Desulfovibrio desulfuricans: one gene and its partner. The protein of the gene in region 2 interacts with the protein of the main gene of each other region in a pairwise test. Links are inferred from orthologs where the notes say so. Each region holds a gene or a part of one and is shown on either strand. Other genes may lie near its edges.

Evidence for each region. Proteins that work in one complex are often made in the same cells at the same time.
Region 1: the proteins of NE637_RS09185 (region 2) and topA interact in binary tests that used the Escherichia coli proteins (3 or more experiments, as listed by UniProt). The link is inferred for Desulfovibrio desulfuricans from one-to-one orthologs.

The regions. Positions count from the first base shown.
Region 1 is NZ_JANFYZ010000008.1:114,800-120,054, reverse strand. What follows is about bases 935-3,931. They hold topA (type I DNA topoisomerase), read left to right. Parts: upstream 935-1,311; coding sequence 1,312-3,552; downstream 3,553-3,931. Other genes in these bases: NE637_RS11060 (XdhC family protein), read left to right, coding at 3,545-3,931. In the rest of the region: complement resistance protein TraT, read right to left, coding at 1-83; NE637_RS11070 (hypothetical protein), read right to left, coding at 207-917; more of NE637_RS11060, read left to right, coding at 3,932-4,705; NE637_RS11055 (thioredoxin), read left to right, coding at 4,919-5,255. UniProt on the Escherichia coli protein: Releases the supercoiling and torsional tension of DNA, which is introduced during the DNA replication and transcription, by transiently cleaving and rejoining one strand of the DNA duplex.
Region 2 is NZ_JANFYZ010000006.1:102,496-107,752, reverse strand. Bases 1,169-4,167 are described here. They hold NE637_RS09185 (YigZ family protein), read left to right. Parts: upstream 1,169-2,348; coding sequence 2,349-2,987; downstream 2,988-4,167. Other genes in these bases: NE637_RS09175 (hypothetical protein), read right to left, coding at 3,774-4,166; NE637_RS09180 (tetratricopeptide repeat protein), read right to left, coding at 3,151-3,777; NE637_RS09190 (cupin domain-containing protein), read left to right, coding at 1,804-2,352; NE637_RS09195 (rubrerythrin family protein), read right to left, coding at 1,169-1,638. Outside these bases: NE637_RS09200 (S41 family peptidase), read right to left, coding at 1-741; more of NE637_RS09195, read right to left, coding at 1,144-1,168; NE637_RS09170 (YkgJ family cysteine cluster protein), read right to left, coding at 4,189-4,860; NE637_RS09165 (ferredoxin), read right to left, coding at 5,162-5,257.

The sequences.
Region 1 (5,255 bases), on a different replicon or contig from region 2:
GCGGCGTCCGCCGGTTGGCGCACGCACCCGCACAGGGAGGCAACGGCCAGGCACAGCATCAGAATATAGCGGATAAAGGACATACTGCTCCTTTGAGATGCCGCCGCCAAAAAAGGCGCGGATCTGAGTTGTATTCGGGGGGGAGATAATATTTGCGACCAGCCTCGCGGGGCGAGGGCTGGAATACGGATAGCGTTGGCGCGAAATCAGGAGCGCAGCGACTCGAGAATCTTTCGGCTTAATGTGTCCTCTAGGGCGGGCAGGATTTCCTCCTTGCCCATGTTGGCTCCCTCAGCGCGCACCGTGGTGCGGTGCATGTCCGCATCTGACGGTTCCCGTCCGTTGCGGCCCACGCCCACGAGAGCTTTCATTCCCCATATTTTGCTTTTGCCGGAACTGTCCAGTAGGGCCACGCCCAGGCCAAGGGCCGCTCCGGCGCCTGCCCCCCAGGCTGCCCCGCTTCTGCCGCCGGTTGTGCCGCCAAGCAGCACGCCCAGCATGGCTCCGGTGGCGGTTGAACCCAGGGCATGCCCTGCGCTCACAGGGGCGTTGCGCGAACCCAGAGGGTATATGTCCTCTACCTTCACGCGTATGAGCAGGTCTGCCTTTTGCGCCGAATCGGCGGGGGTCAGATCTTTTTCGCTCTGCAAATAACTCGTGAGCATGGATTCAAAGTCGGCGTTAAACGAGGCATCGCCGCCGCTCACTGCCACGTGCACGGTCTGCCCTTTGCGCACCTGCACACTTTGCAGCGGTGCATCAGAAACATCTGTATCGCTGCCTGGCTGCGCTCCGGAATCTGCGGCAGGCGGGGTGCCCGGCTGCTCCTGATGCGTGGCGCAACCCGCGCCAAAAGCAAACATGGTCAGCAGGCACAGAGCCGCAAAAAAGTTACGTGGCAGAAAACAGATTGTCATATGCTTCCTTGCAATTTTGAACGACACTATCATAAATAGCGCAGATTGGCCTTGCTGTCCAGTTTGGCACGGTTGCCCCCAGGATAAGCGGTGCTGGCGTATGGAGCTGAGACAGGTCGGGACTTGACAAATGCTTCGTACTTGACGCTATTGGTTGTGTCGCGCATTGCCGCCAACGGGGCGTTATGGCGCTGCAATGGATTTTGGCAACGGAAAATAATCGTTGCGCGGGCGTGTTGCGTTGCGATTGCACGCAAGAAAAATTGCGTGAAAACGCCGCGCTGGCAACCATATAAGTGACGGTGCAGGGTGCGCGCGGCAGCCACGCGATGGCGTGAACGTTAACAGGGCCGCACGTTTTTTGCCGGCAAGCACGAGATAACCGAGGGGCAGCATGGGCAAACAGCTTATCATTGTGGAATCACCCGCCAAGGTGAAGACCATCAAGAAGTTTCTGGGGCCGCAGTACATGGTGCAGGCCAGTGTTGGCCATGTGCGCGACCTGCCGTCCAGCTCGCTTGGTGTGGACGAAGCCAACGATTTTGCGCCGCACTACGAGGTTATAGACAATAAAAAAAATGTGGTCAGCGAACTCCGCGCGGCCGCTTCCAAGGCCGATACCGTATATCTCGCGCCCGACCCCGACCGCGAGGGAGAGGCCATTGCCTGGCATGTGGCGGAACTTATCCGCGACAAAGCCAAGGATATCAAACGCATCCAGTTTAACGAAATCACGGCCAAGGCGGTGAAAGAAGCCTTGGCGCACCCGCGCGAGCTCAACGGACATCTTTTTGACGCGCAGCAGGCCCGCCGTGTGCTGGATCGTCTGGTGGGCTACAAAATTTCGCCCCTGCTGTGGAAGTCCATCAAGCGCGGCATTTCTGCCGGGCGCGTGCAGTCGGTGGCCCTGCGCCTCATTGTTGAGCGCGAGGAGGCCCGCGAGGTCTTCAAGCCCGAAGAATACTGGCTGTTCAAAGCCTTGCTGGCAGCCGACGTGCCGCCGCCGTTCAAGGCCGAGCTTGCCAAGGTAGGCGGAAAAAAGGCCGTGGTCAGCAATGCGGCCCAGGCCAAGGATATTGAAGACGCCATGGCGGGCAAGCCCTTTGTGGTAGAAAGCGTGGAAGAAAAAGAGCGCGAACGCGCCCCGCAGCCGCCCTTCATTACCTCAACCTTGCAGCAGGCTGCCAACCAGCGCCTTTCGTACACTGCCAAGCGCACCATGAATATTGCCCAGCGTCTGTACGAAGGCGTTGAACTGGGCGACAGGGGGCTTACGGCCCTCATCACTTACATGCGTACCGACTCCACACGCATTGCCGATGAAGCCCGCGATGCAGCCAAGGCCTTTATTGAAGGCAGCTTTGGCAAGGAATATCTGCCCAAGCGGGCCAGGGTCTACAAGGCCAAGGGCGGCGCGCAGGACGCGCATGAAGCCATCCGCCCTGTTGACGTGACCATCACGCCCGATGAGGTGAAAACTCACCTGCCGCCGGAGCAGTACAATCTTTATCGGCTCATCTGGTCGCGCTTTGTGGCCTCGCAGATGGCCGGGGCGCGCTTTCACGACACCACGGCCAGTATTGCCTGCGCGCATACGCAGTGGAAGGCCAAGGGCGAGCGCCTGTTGTTCCCCGGTTTTCTGGCGGCCATGCCGCGCGGCAAGGATGAGGCGGACGCTGAACTGCCGCCTCTGACCGCAGGGCAGACGCTCACGCTCGAAAAGCTCGACAAGGAGCAGAAGTTCACCCAGCCCCCGGCCCGCTTCAGCGAAGCAAGCCTTGTGCGCGAGCTGGAAGAACTGGGCATCGGGCGTCCTTCCACTTATGCGGCCATTATTTCCACCCTTCAGGACAGGGAATACGTGAGCCTGAAAGAGCGCCATTTTGTGCCCACCGACCTTGGGCGCGTGGTATGCACCCAGCTTGTGGAGCATTTCGGCAAGCTCATGGACGTGGGTTTCACCGCCCAGATGGAAGAAAACCTGGACAAGGTGGCCGAAGGTCAAGAACAGTGGGTCGAACTGCTGCGGCGTTTTTCGGAAGATTTCAATCCCACGCTGGCTGCTGCGTCCAAGAATATGAAGAGCCTCAAGGGGGGCATGCCCGCAAACCTGCCCTGCCCGGAGTGCGGCAAGGATCTGCTCATCAAGTTTGGCAAGGCCGGGGCTTTTCTGGCCTGTTCCGGCTATCCGGAATGCCGCTACACCAGCAATTTTGAGCGTACGGAAGACGGCACCGTGGAAGCCGTGGCCCAGGAAAAGCCCCAGTATGAAAAGGTAGGAGACTGCCCGCAGTGCGGCAAAGACCTGGTGATCAAGAAGTCCCGCACTGGCAGCAGCTTCATTGCCTGCACGGGCTATCCTGATTGCAAGTACGCGGCTCCGCTTTCCACCGGGGTGCCTTGCCCACGTTGCGGCAAAGGGTCTCTGGTGGAAAAAAGCACCAAGCGCGGCAAGATATTTTATTCATGCGACCAGTACCCGCAGTGTGATTTTGCCCTGTGGGACAAGCCCGTGCCCGGCCCCTGCCCACGGTGCAATTCGCCCTATCTGATCGAAAAGAAAAGCCGCGATGGCGCAAAGGTCATCTGCCCGGTCAAGGGCTGCGGCTATGTGAAGGAGGATGGAGATGGGTAAGAAAAACGATGCCTCTCTGTTGCCTTCAGCCGGCGAAGGCCCCAAGGGCACGCCGGAATCTCTGGTGACAACCCCGTGGGAAGACACGCTTGAAGCCCGCGCTGCGGCCCTGCTGACTGGGGGCGAACCTCTGGTGCTTGTGACCGTGGTGAGCCGCACAGGCTCTGCCCCGCGCGAAGCCGGAACCCGCGCCCTTCAGACTCGCAACGGATTTGAAGGTACAGTGGGCGGCGGCCTGCTTGAAGCGCGCGCCATGGAAGCGGCCCGCAACAGCCTTGCAAGCGGCCTTTCTGCGCGTGTTTCGTGCGACATGAGCGGCTTTACGCCCAACAGCGACATGATCTGCGGCGGCGGCATGGAAGTGCTGTGCGAGGTGCTTCCACCCCGTCAGGCTGAAATGTTCGCCCTCGCGGCAGAAGTACTGCGGCTGGGCGGTCGGGGTGCATGGCTGGTTGAACTGCGCCAGGACGGCGTTTCGCTGCATGGCGAGGGGGAAACCCCGCAGAGGCGGCTGTTTGTGGACGCCTTGCCGGAACATGCCGTTTTGACCGAAGGCGTGACCGTGGGGCTGGACGCGATAACCCCCCTGCTGGAGACGCGCAAGGGCCGCCCCGGGCTGGTAGATGTTGACGGGCGCATCCTTTACGTGGAACCTCTGGATGCGCCGCCCGTGCTCTTGCTGTGCGGCGGCGGGCATGTGTCGCTGGAAGTTGCGCGACTGGCCCATTCCTGCGGCTTTGTGGTGGACGTGGTGGACGACCGCGAAGAGTTTTCCAATGCGGGGCGCTTCCCCATGGCCCGCCATTGCCGGGTTTTGCCTGGCTACGAGAACCTTGTGCAGACCTGCGATATCGGGCGCAGGCATTTTGTGGCCATTATCACGCGCGGGCACAGTTTTGACCGCGAGGCCCTGGCTCAGGCTCTGACAAGTCATGCCCAGTATGTGGGCATGATCGGCAGCAGAACCAAGCGCGAACAGGTGTATGCCGTTTTGCGCAAGCAGGGGGTGCCAGATGCGGAACTGGCTGCCGTATGCTGCCCCATTGGCCTTTCCATAGAGGCGGAGACACCGCAGCAGATTGCAGTTTCCATTGTGGCCGAATTGCTGGCCGCCCGTGCCGGGACCCTGGTGCGCCTGCGATTTGACGACTAGAGCCGTTGGCGAATGAAATAATCTAACTGCCCGGCCAGACTTTTTTTGAAAATTCTGGCCGCGAAATGCGGGCAGGCTTTTGCCTGCTGTAGGCGCATTCCAGGTGCTAACTGGCCCTGAAAGGCGAGTGTGCGCCGCTCCGCCGCGCAGTTGCCTGCTGCCGGATTGCCGGGTGCGCAGATACTTCATCCCTTACCCTCCAAGGCGCTTTGCATGACCCTTACAATTGTCGCCCTGCTGTTTCTCCTGCTTGTAGGCATTTATATAAATGCCAGGATGCGTACTGCGCGCCATCTGCGCTGCATCACAGAGGAGAAGGGCGATATTGCCAGGGCCTCCGGCATGACGGCCAGCATCGGCGTTTTTTATCCTGATGTGAGCGCCACTGTTGTTATGGGCGTTTCTGAGGAAATCGGGGCGTGTTATTACCGTGTGCTGCGCGACGGCAAGGTCATCAACCGCAGCCGTATCAATCTGGCCAACATCAAGCGTGTGGAACTGCTGATTAACGGCGATGTGCGCAATGTGGGCATTTCATCCGCGCAGGCCA
Region 2 (5,257 bases):
GGGGTTATTGCGCAGGTCAAGCACGATCCCCTTGATGCCGCCGGAATTCTTGGTTTCCTTTTCTGCCGCCTTAAGAGCGTCGCGCAGTTCTTCGGTGGTGCGCTCAGAAAAACGCGTGAGGCGAATCCAGTAATACCCGTCCTCGAGCTTCTTGGACTTCACGCTGATAAGCGGAATGGCATCGCGCACAAGGCGGACAGTCTGCGGGGCCTTGGCATCGCTGTGCAGGATGGCAAGCTCCACCTCCGAGCCCTTGGGGCCACGGATGCGGGAAACAACTTCCTGCAACGAGAGTTCCTGCGCGGGCTGCCCGTTGATGGACAGAATAATGTCGCCAGATTTGAGCCCGGCCCGATAGGCGGGGGTGTCCTCAATGGGAGTCACCACCGTAACCTGACCGTTCTCCATGGAAATTTCTATGCCAATACCAAAGAACTCGCCGGAGGTGGTCTCCTGCATTTCTTTGTATTCTTCGGCGTTCATAAAGGTGGAGTGCGGGTCAAGGCCCTGAAGCATGCCTTTGACCGCGCCATTGATAAGGTCGCCCTGCGTCACATCACGCACGTAATAACGCTCCACCAGATCAAGAACCTGGCTGAAGCGCTTGAGCGCATCAAACTTACTGGGGGCTTCCTTGGACGTTTCCTTTTTTTCGGCGCACTGGGGAGCGCCCGGCAGGGCGACCACGCCGCCCACGGCAAGCAGAAGCACAAGAAGGCTAAGACGGACAAGAAGACGCATAACAACGATCTCCACGCGGACGTAATGAACGAACACAGCGCCACAAGCAAAAAGCCGCAACGCAGGGGGTGCTGCAACGCCAGCCAATGGAGGGGCCGCGCACCAGCCGGATAGTGCCCCTTTTCATGCTAAATTGCAAATCAAAAAGGCGCGTGTTGCGCCTTGCAGGCCATTCCGCCAAGGTGCGGACGCGCATCTTTCCGTATGCGCCGAAGTATTGCCCCACTCTCCATGCAACATGCGCCGGGGAAACTGCTGCATCAACATATCAGTTTCCTCCGGCGCATATCGAGCGCATCAAGACGTTCCAGGCTTTCAGACAGAACAGCTATTGCCTGTCTGGGGCAAGCCCGGTCATGCAGGTTTTATCCGCAATATGCCGCATGCGCCGCACAGGCCGAGCTAGTCTTCAACCTTGAAGAAAGCTGCCGCGCCGCCGCCGCACACAGGACACGCGTCACAGGGGCCTTCGTGGGTATAGCCGCAAACCTTGCACACGTAATAATCGGTGGCGGGCAGAGCGGCGGGATTTTCCAGAGCCTTTTGGTAAAGCTTGGCGTGGATTTCTTCCACCTGATTGGCAAAGTCAAAATACTTGGCAACGGCGCTCTGGCCTTCGGCCTGGGCCTGTTTGATCATGTCGGGGTACATGGTGGTGAATTCGTAGGTTTCACCTTCGATGGCCGACTTGAGGTTGGCCATGGTGTTTCCGATTTTGCCAGCATTCTTGAGGTGGGTATGAGCGTGAACGGTTTCAGCAGCCGCAGCAGCGCGGAACAGCTTGGCAACCTGATGCATGCCTTCCTTGTCGGCAGCGGCAGCAAAGGCAAGGTACTTGCGGTTGGCCTGGGATTCACCGGCAAAGGCCGCCATCAGATTTTCTTGTGTGGTGCTCATTGGTATTCTCCTCGATGAAGTTATTGTTTTTATCAGGAACAATTCCTGATTAAAGAATTCTCACTGCCTTGTAAAGCATTTTTTTACAAAAAATTATTTTTGCAGGCCCGCCCTTTAGCCCTTGATACCGTTGCGCAGAACGCTATGACAAGCTAAAAGGAACCTATGAACGCCCAAGAAATCATATCCCATTTCGGCATGCGGCCCCACCCCGAAGGGGGGTTCTATCACCGCACATACGAAGCTCCGCAAATTCTTACGGCGGATGAAATGCCCTGTGGTTTTATAGGGCCAAGACCCGTATCTACAGCCATCCTTTTTCTGCTTGAGCAGGGTCAATATTCACGTTTGCACCGCATCAGGCAGGATGAACTGTGGCATTTCCACCTTGGCGGCCCCTTGCGCCTGGCCTGTATTGATACACACGGGCAACCGCGCGAAGTGATCCTTGGCCCGAATATTATGGCGGGGCAACACGTGCAGTTTACCATTCCCGGCGGCTGCTGGTTTGGCGCAACGCCTGCGCCAGGCAGCGAGTTTGCACTTGTGGGCTGCACGGTTTCACCGGGCTTTGATATGGAAGACCTGCGCCTGGGCCAGCCGGAAGAGCTGACCCTGCGCTACCCCAATGCAAAAGACTGCATACGCGAATTCTGCCCACCTCTGAACGACGCCCAGCGCGCCGCCTGTAGAAGATGCGGTGACGACGAATGACGCGCTATGCCGTGCCTGATGTTGCGCCGCAACACCCGCACTGCACAGAAATCGTTATCCGCCGCAGCCGCTTTCTGACCCAGTGCGCCCATACGCCGGATGCGGCAACAGCGCGGGCCTTTGTGGAACAGGTGCGGCGCAAGCACGCCGATGCAACGCACAACTGCTGGGCATATGCCGCTGGCGCGCCGGGGAATACGGCGCAGATCGGTTCGTCAGACGATGGAGAACCCCACGGCACTGCTGGCAGGCCCATGCTGCAAATTGTGCTGCACAGCGGCATTGGCGAATTGTGCGTGGTGGTGAGCCGCTGGTTTGGCGGCGTCAAGCTTGGCACAGGCGGCCTTGTGCGGGCCTATCAGGACAGTGTGCGCGAAAATCTGGCCGATCTGCCCGTGAGGCAGCGTGTGCCGGAAACCAGTTTGCAGCTTACCGTTGCCTACGCGCACCTTGATGCCCTGCGCCGCATGTTGCCAACGTACGAAGCCCGCCTTGAAAGTGAAGACTATCAGGCTGAGGCCAGATTGCAACTGCGTTTGCCCGCCGAACACGTGGAGGCCTTTCAGGTTGCGCTGGCAGGCGTAAGCAATGGCGCGGCCCTTTGCAGTGAGCTTGCGGACAGCGACACCGCCTGAGACAATATTTTTTTGTGCGTTTACAGCCTATCGGTATATGCCGGTGGGCTTTTTTGTTTTGAATTACTCATTTTGAACCTTACCCCCATCAGCCCCCAATAACAGTCAGGGCCGCCGGATTTCTCCAGCGGCCCTGACGGACATTCATCATACGGGGTGCGGCTTAGACGCCCTTGGCCTTAAGCTCTTCGAGGAAGCCTTCCGGCACTTCAAATCCCAGAGCCTGCGCCTTTTTGGCGGATTCTGCGGCGTCGGCGTACTGTTCCATTTCAAACTGCGCCAGCGCCAGATTGTTCCAGGCCGGGGCAAAACCGGGCTGCTGCTTGATCACTTCCTTGCAGGCTGTTTCGCAAGCCGCAAAGTCGCCCTTCATATAATAGGCGGTGGAAAGCGCATTTCTGGCCTGCACAAAGTTGGGATCCCACTTGAGGGCCTTGTTCAGGGCCGTGATGGCCTTATCGGGCTCGCCGCGTTGCAGGTGCACAAAAGCAATGTTGCCCCACGGCACGGGGAATTTGGCGCGGCAGTTGGCAGCTTCCTCATTGTAGCGCAGGCAGCCGTCAAGGTCGCCGCGTTCAAGGCAGATGCCGCCAAGCTGCACATAGGCTTCCGCCAGATGCGGCGAATTGCGCACAGCGTTCAGCAGGGCTTCTTCAGCAGCCACAAAGTCGCGCTTGGTCAGCAGGGCCAGACCAAGATTGTAGTAATGGGTAGCGCACTGCTCGTTCTGGGCGATTTCCGCCTTCAGATCGGCAATGTATTCATCCAGGTCATCGTAGCGAGCTTTCATGCTATGTGCCCCTCTTTTTTCAAAAGATCATAGTACCATCGGCAAAAATCAAAAATGCCCATGTACTTTTCGTCCTTATTGACCACGCCAAGGGCGCATTCTGTAGCGCCCTTGCTGTAGGCCTTGCCATACGGCCCTTTTTTGGCCGCGTCTTTCAGAAATTCGTTGACCAGCTGCTGCGTGGTGCGCTTGGACACATCTGTCCGCATATCAAGCGGCTCGTTGGGCTTCTGGAAAGGATCCCAGTTTTCATAGCCGATGCGGTCCACAAATTTGCGGCGGCGCGGATTCATGCGCTCATAAATTTCGCGCTTGAGACCTTCCTGCTCATCCGAAAGCTGCTGCGGCGTTCCATCGCGAAAGACGGTGGCGGGAATGCTGCCGTACATCTCAAACTCCTTTCACGCCCGATCAGGCCTCTTCTTTCTTGGCCGGGCCGATACCCAGATAGGCCTCATCGTAGCGGGTTAGCAGAGCCATGGACAAAGGCACATACACGTCATGCAGTTCTTTAAAGCGGCTCTGCACTGTTGTGGCCACATCCCTGCTCAGGTCTTCAAGCCTGTTCTGGATCTTGTCCATATGGATGGTGGGGTATGGCTTGCCCTTTTCAAAGGCGGAAAAGCCGCACACATGCCCTTGCCCGGCAATGGCCGTGGGCACGCCGTACACGCGGCAGGTAATGGGCCGGGCGTGGTACAGCAGGCATTCGTTATTATCGTCCAGCAGGGGGCAGCGCAGCTTGATCTGGGCCGCGCGCTCCATGATGGCCTCGGGGCTTTCGCCGTCTTTTTCCGCCCGGTACAGCTCGCGCTTGATGCGCGTGGCCTGGCGGTCCAGATCAGAAGCGCGCTCAAGAATGGCGGAGCGCTGCGGCCCGTAACCAAAGGCGGCCTCAAATGCCTTGTTGATGTACATGGCTTCAACAAGGGAAAGATCAAAAAGCGCGTGGCAACAATCGCTACAGCCTTCCTTGCAGACTACGCACTGGGGAAAGGCCCCGCGCACCCTGCCGAAAAGGTCGTCAACTTCGGCCCGCAACGTTTCATAGCGGGTAAAAATAGAGATCAGATCAGGGATCATGGTTATCCTGCGGTAGTGCGGAAGACATGAGGGAGAACAGGCGATTTCACACAGAAATCGCCCTGGCGGCTGCTTGAGCAGACGTCCGCCACAAGAGGCGTGCGCGCGGTTTGTATGCGCTGATAAGCGCCTTAGCGGGCGTCTTGAAACTTTGAGAATGCACATTCTCAAAGTCAGGATGCTCTGGCGGCAAAGCGGCCTGTACCTTATGAAAATGCCGCCTGGCGCGTGCGCGCCGGGCGGCACAATGAAAACTCGGCAGAATCAGCAAGGGAATGCCGCTTGGGCACCCCTGCAATTCCTAGTTTTCTTCAACGGTGATAGCGCTGACTTCGCAAACTTCCACACAGGATTCGCAGCCAAGGCATTCTTCGGCGTTCACGGCTTCGGACTTGCC